3 regions of the Cohnella yongneupensis genome follow, and region 1 is predicted to be linked to each of the others. Evidence: predicted binding sites of a transcription regulator. Region 1 holds the regulator's gene; each other region holds the start of a gene.
What was found. The regulator LexA, encoded in region 1, represses DNA repair genes until DNA is damaged. The targets are predictions, from matches to a motif close to CGAACATATGTTCG.
Positions count from the first base shown of each region.

Region 2: the regulator LexA is predicted to act here: its motif matches at 2,809-2,822, upstream of ACFPQ4_RS04700 (carbohydrate kinase).
Region 3: the regulator LexA is predicted to act here: its motif matches at 1,691-1,704, upstream of recA (recombinase RecA).

Region 1 covers NZ_JBHSNC010000056.1:244,237-249,503, reverse strand. The annotation lists gene ACFPQ4_RS20925 (hypothetical protein) at 1-106, opposite strand, end outside; gene ACFPQ4_RS20920 (DUF896 domain-containing protein) at 153-338, opposite strand; gene yneA (cell division suppressor protein YneA) at 562-975, opposite strand; gene lexA (transcriptional repressor LexA) at 1,137-1,757, shown strand; gene ACFPQ4_RS20905 (NADPH-dependent FMN reductase) at 1,921-2,463, shown strand; gene glnA (type I glutamate--ammonia ligase) at 2,622-3,950, opposite strand; gene ACFPQ4_RS20895 (MerR family transcriptional regulator) at 3,981-4,394, opposite strand; gene ACFPQ4_RS20890 (methionine gamma-lyase family protein) at 4,482-5,267, opposite strand, start outside.
Region 2 covers NZ_JBHSNC010000012.1:73,850-79,116, forward strand. The annotation lists gene infC (translation initiation factor IF-3) at 210-698, shown strand; gene ACFPQ4_RS04695 (pseudouridine-5'-phosphate glycosidase) at 737-1,651, opposite strand; gene ACFPQ4_RS04700 (carbohydrate kinase) at 1,648-2,748, opposite strand; gene ACFPQ4_RS04705 (acyl-CoA dehydrogenase family protein) at 2,852-3,931, shown strand; gene ACFPQ4_RS04710 (molybdopterin-containing oxidoreductase family protein) at 4,169-5,267, opposite strand, start outside.
Region 3 covers NZ_JBHSNC010000057.1:585,082-590,348, forward strand. The annotation lists gene pgsA (CDP-diacylglycerol--glycerol-3-phosphate 3-phosphatidyltransferase) at 1-201, shown strand, start outside; gene ACFPQ4_RS24180 (competence/damage-inducible protein A) at 241-1,494, shown strand; gene recA (recombinase RecA) at 1,774-2,829, shown strand; gene ACFPQ4_RS24190 (regulatory protein RecX) at 2,928-3,851, shown strand; gene rny (ribonuclease Y) at 4,223-5,267, shown strand, end outside.

The sequences.
Region 1 (5,267 bases):
CTTGCGGTGACGATGATTCGCTGATCGATTTTTTGCCGTTTTTTTTACGGCGTTTGTTAACTTGCTTTGCGTTTTTCTGAACCATGCGTTCCCATGAACGGGACATAAAGCTCCTCCTCGTCAATAACTGCTGCGGTTTGCCATCGATCTATTTAGTGAATAATCGTTGGTTTCTCATCCGTGACTTCGATTTGATCCAGCTGTTGCTTGAAGTTTTTCTTGAAATTGATCAAGTATTCCTTCCGCAGCCGATCGCGCTCGACGACTTCCGCTTCCGTTAAGCCTTCGGCTTTGCTTTTGCGCGCTAATTCATTAATACGTTGGATATGCTTCTCCATGTCGATGTCACTCCCTTCAATATACCTACTCTACTTTGACATTAACGCAGTTGCCTTGTCAAGAAAACGGCGGACGCAAAAACAGACCGGTTTCCCGGTCTGTAGAACATGCGTTCTCATGACGTGTTCTTATGTAAAGTCATACAAGCTAGCTACTTGTGAGGTGACTTAGTTCATCTAGTTACTAACTATAAATATGTGTTCGGATTTTGTTCTCATGCTGTTAAGGAAGCATCTTTGCCGGCAATACGAGCGTCTGTCCGGTGTGCAAAGAAGAGGACGCAAGTCCATTACGCTTCATAAGCACGTGAACGGCTTCGCGTGTATCCATATTGTCCTTCTTATAAGTACCCGCTAATTCCCACAGGGTGTCGCCGCTATCAACGGAGATAACAATCTCGTTCGCAGATGCCGGAGTGCCCGCTTCGCTCGATGCGAACGTATGTGCGAACGCAAAGCCGCTGAACAGGATAACAAAGGCGATCACGATAAACAAGGAGCGTGCAACGCCTAGACCGCGATGCGAACGCGTCGTTGCTGAAGCCGTTCTAACAGCGTATCTAGGCTTCAAAGGAGCCACCATCTTATGAATAGTAGAAGCAGGAGCAGAAGATCCGGATACCCATGTATGTACCATTTACGCTCACCCCAAACATTTGTTCTGGTATCAGATTAACACGAACACATGATCGTGTCAACAAATTTTGGAACATTTGTTCGGCGGAACGAATGTTTGTGCGAACTCGAGTTCTGTGTTATAATTTGTCATCATGAACTGATACATAGGGAGGGCTTGGCGTGTCCAAGATGTCCAATCGCCAAAATGCCATTTTAGAATTCATTAAGACTGAAGTTAGGGAAAAGGGTTATCCCCCGTCCGTTCGCGAAATCGGCGAAGCTGTAGGCCTCGCTTCCAGCTCCACGGTCCACGGTCACCTGGATCGCCTAGAAAAGAAAGGCTTAATCCGCCGCGACCCGACGAAGCCTCGCGCGATCGAGATTCTAGGCGATGACGAATCCATGTACGGACTAGCCTCATCCGTTCGCCAAATCCCGCTAGTCGGGAAAGTAACGGCCGGCGTGCCGATTACCGCTACGGAGAACATCGAAGAATACTTCCCGCTGCCGACGACGATGGTCGGCGATCAACCGGTATTCATGCTTTCCGTACAAGGCGATAGCATGATCGAAGCCGGTATCCACGACGGCGACTACGTTATCGTCCGCCAGCAACCGAACGCAACGAACGGCGATATCGTCGTCGCGATGACGGAAGACAATGAAGCTACGGTCAAGACGTTTTACAAGGAACGCGACCATATCCGTCTCCAACCCGAGAATGCCAGCATGTCGCCTCTTCGTTACCCGAACGTCAGCATCCTAGGTAAAGTCATCGGCCTGATTCGCTCCTTTATGTAAACATGCTTTAACTAATTAGAGGTTTCTCCATTGCCCACGTACACCGGGGCTGGGGAACCTCTTTTTTTGTGCGACAAAATGGCATTCGAGCATAAAACGTCGGTTCATGGACATTATAGGAGTTGTCTGAACATACGACAAATACACTCGACAGGAGAATTATATGCCAACGTTAAAAATCGGAATCATTCTTGGAAGCACGCGGCAAGGCCGCGTCAGCCCTCAGGTCGGCGAGTGGGTAAAGAAAATTGCCGATGGACGCAACGACGCCAATTACGAGATCGTAGATATCGCTGAATACAAGCTTCCTCTGCTTGGCGAAGCGGATGCCACGGAACAAGCTACCGCATGGAATACGAAGCTGGCAAGCTTGGACGGCTTCGTATTCGTCGTCGCGGAATATAACCACAGTATCACGGGAGCGTTGAAGAACGCGATCGATTTCGCGCGCGAAGCGTGGAACAACAAAGCCGCGGGAATCGTCAGCTATGGCTCCGTAGGTGGCGCCCGCGCTGCCGAGCATCTTCGGGGCATATTAGGGGAAGTATCGATAGCGGACGTGCGCGTCCATGTAGCGTTATCGTTGTTCACGGATTTCGAGAACGGCAGCGTGTTCAAACCAGCCGAGCTACACCTGACTAACTTGAACGGTATGCTTGACCAGGTGGTCGCTTGGAGCGGCGCGTTAAAGACACTCAGGTCTTAGTCCCGCGCATAGCTAATGTCCGTGAAGAAAACCAAACAGGATGGGTCAGCGATCGGATCGCTGTTCCATCCTGTTTTTGGTTTCCCGAACACCAACTAAAAAACCGGCCCGCGAAGGTCCGAAGACATCGCGGTGCCGGTCAGCAATACGATCTAGATTTAGAACATCGTCAAATATTGATCGCGTTCCCATTGGTGGACTTGCGTGCGGTACATGTCCCACTCGATTTCCTTGAGCTCGTAGAAGTGGCTAAGCGCGTGATCGCCGAGCGTCTCGCAGACGACGTCGTCGCGAAGCATCTCGTTGAGCGCTTCCTTCAAGTTGATCGGCAAGCTAGGAATGCCGGCGTCGATGCGCTCTTCTTCGCTCATCACGTAGATGTTGCGATCGACCGGCGGCGGGGAAGTCATTTTGTTCGCGATTCCGTCCAAGCCGGCTTTCAGCATGACGGCAAGCGCCAAGTAAGGGTTAGCCGCAGGATCCGGGTTACGCGCTTCGATGCGCGTGCTAAGGCCGCGGGATGCCGGAATCCGAATCATCGGGCTACGGTTGCTTGCGGACCATGCCACATAGCAAGGCGCTTCATAACCAGGAACAAGTCGTTTGTACGAGTTGACCGTAGGGTTAGTGATAGCCGCGAATCCGCGCGCATGTCTCAAAATACCCGCCATGTATTGTCTAGCAATCGCGCTCAATCCGAGCTTGTCGTCCGCGTCGTAGAACGCGTTCTCGTTGCCACGGAACAGCGATTGGTGACAATGCATACCGGAACCGTTCACTCCGAACAGCGGCTTCGGCATGAATGTTGCGTGTAAGCCATGTTGACGCGCGATCGTCTTAACGACGAGCTTGAACGTCTGAATTTGGTCAGCCGCTTTGATCGCATCTGCGTATTTAAAGTCGATCTCATGCTGACCTGGCGCAACTTCATGGTGGGATGCTTCGATCTCGAAGCCCATTTCCTCGAGCATGAGCACGATATCGCGTCGGCAGTTCTCGCCTAGGTCGGTCGGCGCAAGGTCGAAATATCCGCCTTGGTCGTTCAGTTCCATAGTCGGGTTACCCTTCTCGTCCGTCTGGAACAAGAAAAACTCAGGTTCAGGTCCTACGTTCATCGTCGAGAAGCCCATATCTTCAGCTTCTTGCAGCGCACGCTTCAGAATGCCGCGAGGGTCGCCCGCGAACGGAGTGCCGTCCGGCATATAGATGTCGCAAATGAGGCGAGCGACGCGATCTTGCGTTACCCAAGGGAATACGACCCACGTGCTCAAATCCGGGTACAAATACATATCGGATTCTTCGATCCGAACGTATCCTTCGATCGAGGAGCCGTCGAACATCATTTTGTTATCGAGCGCTTTGTCCAGCTGGCTTACCGGAATCTCGACGTTCTTGATCGTGCCGAGAAGGTCCGTGAATTGAAGTCTGATGAACCGTACGTTCTGTTCCTTGGCGATCCGCTTAATATCTTCGCGAGTGTAGCTCATGACAGCCTCCTAGATTGGGCATCAGCCGTTTTATTTGTTTTTGAAAAAGCGCGATAGTTCGCCTTGGATCAAAGAAACTTGACCTGGACGTTTGCCTTGCATGAGCTGTTGCTTCAGCATGCGATGCAGCTGAGAATCGGACATCTCGCGACGCTTAACTTCCGACTGCTCGTTAATAATCGTCGCATCGCTCTCGCCCTGCCCGACAGGATTCATGACTTGCTTGATTCCCGCGATATTGACGCCCTTCTCGATCAGCGATTTAATCTCCATAAGACGTTCTACGTCATTGAAAGAAAACAGCCGCTGATTGCCGTCCGTGCGAGCGGGCTGGATTAACTCATGTTGTTCGTAGTATCGGATTTGGCGGGCGGTCAGGTCGGTCAGCTTCATTACGATGCCGATCGGAAACAACGCCATATTCCTGCGAATCTCGTCGCCCATGTCATACCAACCTTCCAGTTGACTGTTGTTTTTGAAATCACTTACATTGTATCCTCGTAGCAAAAACATGTCAAGGCATGTAAGGTTTTATTGGGCGAGATCTTTCAAATATCCGCGTTCGCTGAAAACCGACAAAACCCGCTGTACAGCTAACTTCACATGCGCATAAGTAAGTCCGCCTTGCATGTAAGCAATGTAGGGTTCCCTGATCGGAGCATCCGCCGACAGCTCCAGACTGCCGCCTTGGATGAACGTTCCCGCCGCCATGATTACGGGATGCTCATAGCCCGGCATGTCCCATGGTTCCGGTACGACGTGCGAGTCGACGGCTGCCGCTTGCTGGATCGCCTGCACGAAGTGAATAAGCGGATCTGGCTTGCCGAAGCGGATCGCTTGGATCAAATCGGTCCTTGGATCGTCCCACTTCGGATGCGTCTCGAAGCCGAGATTGCCGAATACCGCCGCCGCGAAAATACTGCCCTTTACCGCTTGCCCGACTAACAGCGGCGCTAGGAACAAGCCTTGGTAGATCGCGCGCGTCGTGCCTAGCATCGCTCCGACTTCGCCGCCGATGCCCGGTGCGGTCAAGCGGAATGCCGCAAGCTCGACCAGATCGGCGCGACCCGCGATGTATCCTCCGCTCGAAGCAAGCCCGCCTCCGGGATTTTTGATCAGCGAGCCGGCAATGAGGTCGACGCCGACTTCGGTCGGTTCGCGCTCTTCCGTAAATTCGCCGTAACAGTTATCGACGAACACGGAAGCCTGCGGACGCAAGTCTTTCAAGCGGCTGACCATGTCCCCGATCTGTCCGACCGAGAACGAAGGCCGCCAATCATAGCCTCTCGAGCGCTGGATGGCGAACACTTTCGTGCG
Region 2 (5,267 bases), on a different contig from region 1:
TGTACAACGCTTGGGTGGGATACCTCCGAGCTAAGCCACGAATGACCCGTCACCGGTGCGGACCTGGGCGGGTTATTTTCGTTTCAGATAAGTGAGAAGCGCGAGCAAAAACATCGCGAAAACCTACAAATATACCAAATTATGTTTAAATGCATAAGTAGTTTAATAACTTAATAATCCTGAACATCTAAGAGGAGGAAACCATCACCATGATCCTTATGAACGAGAAGATTAAAGCGTCCGAGCTAGCACTGACGGGACTTAACGGCGAGAATCTTGGCGTCGTATTGCGGGACGAGGCGCTGCGCATGGCACGCGAGCTTAAAGCGGACCTCGTTTGCACGTCGCTCTTCAGCAGCCCGCCTCCGTGCAAGCTGGTCGCCAGAGGCATGGCGAAGCAGGAAGTGGCTCAAGAGAAACAAGCCGTCCGCAAGCAGGATGGGCCGCTTAAGGTCAAGGAAATCCGGTTGACGGCGAGCATCGAAGACCACGATTACGATACGAAATGCAGGCAAGCGGACAAGCTGCTCTCGACGGGCAACGCCGTTCAATTCGTCGTGAAAATTCAAGGCAAGGAAGGGCCGCAAGCCAAAGAGCTGCTGGAGCGCCTGCTGAAGGATTTGGCCGCAAGCGGCAAGAAGGAAACCGGTATTCAGCTAAGCGGCAAACAAGCGGCCGTCAAGGTACTCCCTCTGTAGGAGGAGGCTTGACGACCGCTTGCGCATGTCGATAGCTATTATTTAGAGGCTTTCAGAGCGACGGCGAGTTGAGCGGCGACTTTCGCGTTGTTATATACGAGCGCGATGTTAGTCTCAAGGCTGCGACCTGCGGTCAGCTCCTTGATGCGAGCGAGCAGGAACGGCGTAACCTTTTTGCCGGTTATGCGTTGCTCCTTCGCTTCGTTAAGCGCCTGCTGAATGACGCCTTCGATTTCCTCTTGCTTAAGCGCCGATTCCACGGGTACCGGATTCGCGATGATCGCGCCGCCTTCCAGACCGAGCTCCCACTTCGTGCGGAGCATATCGGCGACTTGCGCCGGCTCGTCTAGCCGGAAGTCGACGCCGTAGCCGCTCTCCCGCGCGTAAAACGACGGGAATTCGTCGGTCTTATACCCGACGACCGGAACGCCGTGCGTCTCGAGAAATTCCAGCGTTCGGCCGATATCGAGAATCGACTTGGCGCCGGCGCAGACGACGGCGACGTTCGTGCGCGCCAGTTCCGTCAAGTCCGCGGATACGTCCATCGTCGTCTCGCCTTCGCGGTGAACGCCGCCGATGCCGCCCGTGGCGAACACATGAATGCCGGCGAGCGCCGCGCCGATCATCGTCGCCGACACGGTCGTCGCTCCGATGCGGCCGGAGGACAGCATGTACGGGAAGTCGCGGCGGCTGACTTTGTCGACGTGTTTGTTCGTGGCGAACGCTTCGAGCTCTTGCTCGTTGAGTCCGATTTTCACTTTGCCGTCCATAATGCCGATAGTGGCGGGAACAGCTCCTTCGGCGCGGATGATGGCCTCGACTTTGCGGGCCATTTCGATATTTTGCGGGTATGGCATACCGTGCGAAATGATCGTCGTCTCCAGCGCTACGATCGGCTTGCTCAAAGCTAGCGCCTCGCGTACTTCGTCGGTATAAGTTAAGTAGGGGTTCATTCGAATCGCTCCTTGATCGTATGGTGTAGGGTGTCTTCGTTCAGAGCGGACGATACCGAGCGGTTCGTCCGCAGCGTCAGGTGCGCGGCGGCAAGGCCGTAACGGCAAGCGTCCGAGTAGGATACATCATGCAGGATGCCGTATGCGACGCCGGCAACGAACGCGTCTCCGGCGCCCGTCACATCGACGATGTCGGTCGGGATAGGCGACAGCAGCCAGCTCTGCCCGGCTCCAGCGTAGAAAATGCCGTGCTGTCCGAGCGTGATGAGCACGTGGGAGACGCCCCGCCGCTGAATGGCAGCTGCAAGAGCAGGGTAGTCGGGAGTATCCGTCGGCGTCAATCCGGACAGCTCGAACGCTTCCTCTGCATTCGGGAAGATGGCCGTCACGCCGGTCAGATCCGCTGGAAGCTTCGCTGCTTTGTTGGACGATACGGGATCGATGAACAGTGGCAGATCGGCATCCTTGCAACGTCTGATCAATTCCTCGAGACAGTCCGCGGGGATGTTAGTATCCGCGATCACGAGCCTCGAAGCCGCGATATGCGACCATCGCTCTTGAATCATTCGGATGGAAAACTTATCGTAGATGCTCATGTCGGCGAACGCGACGTACATCTCGCCCGTATGGTCCAACAACGCCGTGTACGACCCGGTTTTATCGCCGGGCAATACATAAGTTAGTCCAGTATTGACGCCGCTGGCGGCGGTTTCCCTCTGCACCCATTCTCCGGCTTGATCGTCGCCGATAACGGTCAATAACGACACGTCGCAGGCAAGATTCGCTAGGTTCTCCGCAATGTTACGCGCAACGCCTCCGCAAGCGTACTCGACTTGAACCGGATTCGAGGAGGCGGGACGGATCGCCTTAAGGCTCGTCGCCTTGCTGTCGAGATTCGCGCCGCCTATGCAAAGAACGGCGTTCTCTTGCGCGGTGACGTAGGCCCGTCCGCGAATGACGCCTTTGCGCGTCAGCGATGCGATGTGGCCGGCGACCGCCGAACGGGAAATGCCGACGCTCTCCGCGATCTCGTTCTGGGTAATGAACGGATTATGGCGGATGAGAGCAAGAATTTGATTTTCGCGATCCATCGGCATGTTCCTTTCTCTTGTTACGTGACTTCATTGTAAACCTCGAACAAACAAAAGTCCATATCATAAACATTTGTTCGCAAGACTAGGAAAACGAGGGGGAATTAGGATGACGGTGCGTTTTGACGACTCATTCGTGTCGGAAGCAAGAAGGCGTTCGGCTAGCATGGAGCAAGCGCGGACGATAGATCCGCTGTTGCTCGATTATATTTACGAGAACAAATTATTCAAGCAGTTCGTGCCGAAGTCGTTAGGCGGTCTCATGCTTCCGCTGCCGGAAGCGCTCCGCGTATTCGAGACGGCAGCGTGGATCGACGGAAGCTTCGGGTGGCTTGTTACGATCGGTTCCGGCGGCGGCTTCTTCTCGGCGACGCTGCCTCCGAGATGGGCAAGCGAATTGTTCGGACACGATAAAGCCGTCGTTGCGGGCAGCGGACATCCGAACGGGATCGCCAAGCCGGTCGATGGCGGTTACGTCGTTAGCGGTCGTTGGTCGACATGCAGCGGCTCGACGTTCGCTAGCGTATTTACCGCGAATTGCCGGATCGCGGGGGCTGACGGCCAATCGAGCGCGGAGGATCCGATTCGGTCCTTCGCGTTCATGCCGGATCAAGTGGACATTATTCGCGATTGGAACGCCTTCGGCATGCGCGCGACCGATAGCCACTCGATCGTCGTTAAGGACGCTTTCGTTCCCGCTGACCGGACGTTCGATATTTTATCCACGCCGCGCTTCGATGATCCGATCTTCCGTTATCCGTTCTTGCCGTTCGCCCAAACTTCGTTCGCTGCCGTAAGTATCGGCGTAGGGAGACACTTCTTGGAGGAGGCGGCGGAGTTCACGGAGCGAAAGGCGGCGGAATGGTCGATAGCGAAGCCGGAGCGGCTTGCCGCTATGCGTAGACGTCTTGAGGCGCAAACGAGCGCACTCGCTCAAGCGACGTCTCGATTCTACGACATCGTGGATACGACGTGGCCCGCGTTCGTCCAGGCTGGTCAATTGAGCGCGTCCGACGAGCAGGAGATCGGGCGACTCAGCCAGGAAGCGGCGAAAGCCGCGCTTGCCGCGGCTCGCGACATTTTCCCGTTGCTCGGCATGGCGGCGCTGATGGAAGACCATCCGCTCAACCGGACTTGGCGCGATCTGCACACGGTCACTCAGCATGCCGTGCTGGTGCCGTTGGATTGAGGTAAGCGGATGTATACTCGAACATAAAGTTGACGCGAAAGACCCACCCTCGCTAGGAGGGCGGGTCTTGTTGGCATTATTAGCGTTATCGTACAACGTTATTTACTCGAAACGGCCTTGGAATCGCGTGTTGTCGGGCGAATACGTTATGTCGTAACGTTATGTCGTAACGTTATTCCGAAGCGATAGCAACCTTAGGCGGAAATAAGGTGATTGTATAACGTTAAACCCCGCTCCCTACAGCTTCTCCACGTCAACCCGAGTGGAGAAGAACGTCGCGCCGCCGCCCATGTCGGCGAGGCGCTGCGATGTCAGCGTGTTCGCTGCCTGCACGCCGTCGTTGCCGCTTTCCCACCATAGGCCTTGGCAGACGACGACGCCCGGCAAGACGTTGCCGGCGACTTTCGCCGTGATGCGGATTTCGCCGCGTTCGTTCCATACCCGCACCCGGTCGCCATCCGCAATCCCATAAGCCGCGGCGTCGCTGGCGTTCATGTCGAGCAGCGGTTGCTTCTCCAGACGCTTCAGCTTCTCTTGGTTGGCGAACGTCGAGTTGAGGAAGTTGTGGTTAGGACCCGGAATGAACAAGAACGGCAAGCCGTTGTCCTCAAGAATCGGCGAATATTCCGGTACGGGCGGCAAGCCTGCGCGCGCCATCGCTTCCGAGTACAGCTCGATCTTCCCGGACGGTGTAGGCAAGCCGCCTTGTCCCGCCGCCGGACCGACCGGCTTAAGCTTCATCCAGCCGCGTTCCTTAAGTTTCTCGTACGTAACGCCATCCAACGATGGATTGTCCGGGTTATCGAGCGCCTCGCGGATCATCTGTTCCTCGGTAATGTCGAACAGCTCCGATTCGAAGCCCATTCGCAAGCCGAGCTCCTTGAACAACTCGAAGTTCGATTTGCATTCGCCCATCCGCTCGAGGATCGGCTCGTGAAGCTGCACGTACAGATGCCAGTAAGAAGCGAATAAGTCTAGATTCTCAAAATGGCTAGTCGCGGGAAGCACCAAATCCGCGTACAAGCACGTGTCGGTCAAGAACAAGTCGTGCACGACCGTAAACAGGTCGTCGCGCATCATTCCCTCTCTCACGCGGTTCGTATCCGGCGCGACGATAGCCGGATTGCTGTTGTATACGAACATGAAGCGGACGGCAGGGTCTGCTTCGGTGAGCGCTTCGCCGAGCCGGTTCATGTTGATCATGCGAACGTTAGGGTCCGGCAGCAAGTCCGGACGTTCGACGCGATCGGCGTTGAACGCCGCGTAACCGCCGTTGCCCTTGATCGCCCCGCCGCCTTGGACGGCCCATTGGCCGGTTAGCGCGGGCAAGCAAGCG
Region 3 (5,267 bases), on a different contig from region 1:
GTTCTGGCCGCGAGCAAATGGGGCAAATGGAAAACGGCCATTCAAATTACGATGGTCATCGTCATTTTGCTTAACAATTTCCCGTTCAACTTCATTGAACTGCGGGCGGATGTCGTTACGATATGGGCTGCGGTCATCATTACCGTCTATTCCGGGGTCGACTATTTCATGAAAAACAAAAACTTGATTCCGGTCGACTAATCGTCGTGCCGTAACAAACAAAGAGGTGCGATTGAACGCATGAGAGCAGAGATCATTGCCGTCGGCACGGAACTGCTCCTCGGTCAGATCGTAAACACTAACGCCCAGTATCTGTCGAGAGGGTTGGCAGAGCTGGGCATTGATGTTTATTACCAGACCGTGGTGGGAGACAACAAGGACCGCCTCATTCAGGCGATTAAGATTGGCAGGGAACGGGCGGACTTGCTCGTGTTCACGGGCGGACTAGGACCGACGATGGACGATTTGACGCGCGATGCGCTGGCGGATTACCTAGGCCGGGAAGTCGCGTTGCACGAGCCGACGATGAGCAAAATCACGGCGATGTTCGCCGGTCGCGGGGGCGCTTTCGTAGAGAGCAACCGGCGGCAGGCGCTGCTCGTGGACGGAGCGACACCGCTGCGCAACGATACGGGATTAGCGGTCGGCAACGCGCTTAGCGTGGACGGTACGCATTATTTGCTCTTGCCGGGACCTCCTCGCGAGATGAAGCCGATGTTCGCGAACGACGGAACCGCTTGGCTGAAATCGATCATGGGCGAAGCGGATTCGTTGCATTCCGTAATGTTGAAGTTCGCCGGGATCGGCGAGTCGGGCTTGGAGGACTTATTGATCGATCTTATTCGCGAGCAATCGGATCCTACGATCGCGCCGTACGCCGCGGAAGGCGAAGTCACGATTCGCGTGTCCACGAAGGCCGCGAACGCGGAGGAAGCGGCGCGCAAGCTGGAACCGACTTTGATGGAAATTCGGAGCCGTACGCCTATGCATTTGTATGCGGAGGAAGATATTCCGATCGAAACCGCGGTCATCCGGTTGCTGACGTCTCAGCGGCGCATGGTGACGCTTGCCGAGAGCTGCACGGGAGGCATGGTTGCGGCGATGCTGACGACCGTTCCCGGGAGCGCGGACGCGTTCCGCGGGGGGGTCGTCAGCTATAGCAACCTGCTGAAGCATCGGGCGCTTGGCGTGCCTTTGCCTCTGCTGGAGGGCGCGGATGCGCCAGGCGCGGTTAGCGCCCAGACGGCTTCGGCGATGGCCGAAGGCGCGTTGGCATTGGCGGACGCGGACTTTGCCGTGTCCGTTACCGGCGTGGCCGGGCCGGCGGCCTCGGAGGGCAAGCCGGTGGGGCTCGTGTTCCTTGGACTCGCGGAGCGGGGCAAGGAGACGCGGGTGACGCAGCTGCAGCTGTCCGGCGACCGTCAGGGCATCCGGCTGCGCGCGTCGAAGCGGGCGCTGTATATGCTCTGGCTGGCGTTGACCGGGCGGGGATGAGCGGCGGCGTTGCGGATCGTTACGCGATCCATTCTTGCGCGCCTCGACCGCAGTGCCTCCGAGTTCACAAATCTGTCAAAATTGACTATTCGTCGAAGCTTGTCAACTTTTGAAGCGTATGTTAAAGTTTTAATGAAAGTTTCGGAAGAACCGGAGCGAAGAATACTTTGCTTCGGTTTTTTTATTGAATTAAAATCGAACAAATGTTCTTAAAATGCTTGGCAAATGACTATAAACGCGTTATGATTAAACTATTAAAAGGATAAGGATGTGGGTGTGTTGTCAGATCGTCGCGCCGCATTAGACATGGCTTTGCGCCAGATTGAGAAGCAGTTCGGTAAAGGTTCGATCATGAAGCTTGGCGAAAGCGCAAATATGCTAGTAGAGACGTCCTCAAGCGGCGTATTGGCACTAGATATCGCCCTCGGAATCGGCGGATATCCCCGCGGCCGAATTATAGAAGTATACGGACCGGAATCTTCCGGTAAGACGACGGTCGCGTTGCATGCGATCGCGGAAGTTCAACGTAATGGCGGCCAAGCGGCTTTCATCGACGCGGAGCATGCCCTTGACCCGGTCTATGCAAGAAATCTTGGCGTTAATATCGATGAGTTGTTGCTTTCGCAGCCGGATACAGGCGAGCAAGCACTCGAAATTGCGGAAGCGCTCGTACGCAGCGGCGCCGTAGATATTATAGTCGTCGACTCGGTAGCCGCACTCGTGCCGAAAGCCGAGATCGAAGGCGACATGGGAGATTCGTTCGTCGGTCTTCAAGCGCGTCTGATGTCCCAGGCTATGCGCAAGCTGTCCGGCGCAGTCAGCAAGTCGAAGTCGATCGCGATCTTCATTAACCAGCTGCGGGAGAAAATCGGCGTCATGTTCGGCAATCCGGAGACAACGCCAGGCGGCCGTGCGCTCAAGTTCTATGCCAGCGTACGTATTGACGTTCGCCGCGTGGAATCGATCAAGCAAGGTAACGACATCGTCGGTAACCGTACGAAGATCAAGATCGTAAAGAATAAAGTCGCGCCTCCGTTCAAGCAAGCGGACGTCGACATTATGTATGGTGAAGGCATCTCCAAGGAAGGCAGCATCATCGATATCGGCGCGGAGCAAGACATCGTGCAGAAGAGCGGCGCTTGGTTCTCCTTCAGCGGCGAGCGACTTGGACAAGGTCGCGAGAATGCGAAACAATATCTGAAGGATCATCCGGATATTTCTTTGAAGATCGAGACTCAAATCCGTGAGCTTCTGCTCAATTCGGCGGCTAAGGCTAAGGCTGCTTCCGCGGCAAGCGTCGAGGACGAGGACGATACGGAGTTCGCAGAAGACTAAAGCAATCAAATGATTCATTACGTAATCGGAACAGCTAGCGGCCAACGTGCCGCTATTTGTTTTTTCTGACTATCGATTGAAGGGCGGGGACGACGTTAATGTTTAATCGTTCGGGGCGAAAGAAGTACGGCGGACAACCTTCTTATGAGCAGCGAAACGGCACCGAGCAAGACGCGCGTCCCGTCATAGGCGCTAAGATCATTTCCGTAGAGGCGCATCTACGACGCTCGTCGATGTACCGGATTACGCTACAATTACAGTACGCGGCGGAAGATGATCCCGATGGACTGGGATTATACGATTTGATTGATTCGCCGAGAGCCGAGACGCTCGAACCGTCCGTCGGCTCTTGGAAAGACGAAGTGGATGCGCTGATTGCCCACGCGCAGACGGCGGCGGAGCCCGGAGAAGCGGTGCTGACGGTGCATGAAGATACGCTCGTGAGTTGGCGATTGCTGAAGGGAAAGCTTCTCTCTGCGGAAGAGTACGCTAAGCTGCTGCAGCAAGAGCAGAAGGAAGAGGCATACCGCTCGGCGCTCGCTATGTTGGAGCGCAAAGCCCGTACGACGGCGGAGCTCGAGAGGGCGCTTAAGCGCAAAGAGTTTTCGCAAGAAGCGATCGCCGGTTGCGTCGAACGCCTGCAAGCGAACCGAATGGTAGACGACTCCGCGTTCGCGCGCAGGTTTACGGAACAGCGCGCGGTTAACCAGCGCAAAGGGAGAATGCTCATTCGGCAGGAATTAATGCAACGAGGTGTAAGCCGTCCGGAGATCGACCAGGCGATCGGCGAGCTGGAGCCGGGCATCGAGGAGCAATCGGCGCTCGCGCTGGCGCGCAAGAAGTGGCCGACCGTTAAAGGCAACGACAGGGAACGCAAGCAGAAGCTGATGGCGATGCTTATGCGGCGCGGCTATACCGGCTCTGTCGTTAGGACGGCGGTACAACAGGCGGCGGCGGAGTCCAACGACTCCTCGAACGAGGATGACGCGGAGTGGAACGATGTGGACGAATCGTTCGATTAAGCGCACGAACGATCGGCGGCTATCTTTATATGTAAATTGTTCCGCTTGAATACACAATTACGCTGTTTTTGACTTTCATCCGCATAATTCGACGTTTTGGCTTGCCAATACGGTCCAACGGTGCCAAACGAAGGAAAGCCCGCCTTTACTGTAGCTTGACAATCTATTTTCGCAAAAGATACAATGATTTTGTATCAAACCTTCTCTTTCCGAAATCCGATTTCCTTCCAAAATCGATTCGGATCGCGTTTTTTCGACCTTTAAAGAATTGTTCACACGACAACAAACGGTTTGGAAACCGGCAATCCACACAATTGAATAGGTATCCCCAAGCAACTGCCTTGGTGATGCAACGAGGAGGTGTAGAGACCATGAATTCATTAGTCTGGGTCTTGATCGTTCTCGTTGTTGGCCTTCTTAGCTTTGGGATCGGTTATGTCGTACGCAAGTCCATTGCGGAAGCCAAAATCTCCAGCGCCGAAACGGCCGCCCGTCAAATCGTAGAAGCTGCCAAGAAAGAAGCGGAAGCGACTCGTAAGGAGACGGTACTGGAAGCCAAAGACGAGGTGCACAAGCTCCGTAACGAAGCGGAACGCGATATTCGCGAACGCCGCAACGAAATTCAACGCCTGGAGAGGCGGTTGCTACAGAAGGAAGAATCGCTGGACCGCAAACTCGAAGCGTTGGAACGCAAAGAGGAGCAAGTCGCCAACAAAGAGAAACGTATCGAAGAGATGCAAGACCAGGTTGAGCTGTTGCATAAGCAGCAGGTAACGGAATTGGAACGCATTTCGAACTTGTCGACGGAAGACGCGAAGCAAATGATTCTGACGACGGTCGAGCAAGAAGTGCGCCACGAAACCGCGCAAATGATCAAGGATATTGAGCAGGAAGCCAAGCAAGAGGGCGACAAGAAAGCCCGCGACATCATCTCGCTCGCGATTCAGCGCTGTGCCGCGGATCACGTGGCGGAGACGACGGTATCCGTCGTATCGCTGCCGAACGAAGAGATGAAGGGACGGATTATCGGTCGCGAAGGCCGCAACATTCGTGCGCTTGAGACGTTGACGGGGATCGACCTCATCATCGACGATACGCCGGAGGCGGTTATCCTATCCGGCTTCGACCCGATTCGTCGCGAAATCGCGAGAACCGCCTTGGAGAAATTGGTCGCGGACGGACGTATTCATCCGGCTCGCATCGAGGAAATGGTGGAGAAGTCCCGCAAGGAAGTGGACGAGAGAATTCGGGAGTATGGAGAACAAGCGACATTCGAAGTGGGTGTACATGGCCTTCATCCGGATCTCATCAAAATTCTCGGCCGCCTGAAATTCCGGACAAGCTACGGCCAGAACGTGCTGAAGCACTCGATGGAAGTAGCTTACCTGACAGGACTTATGGCTGCGGAACTGGGCG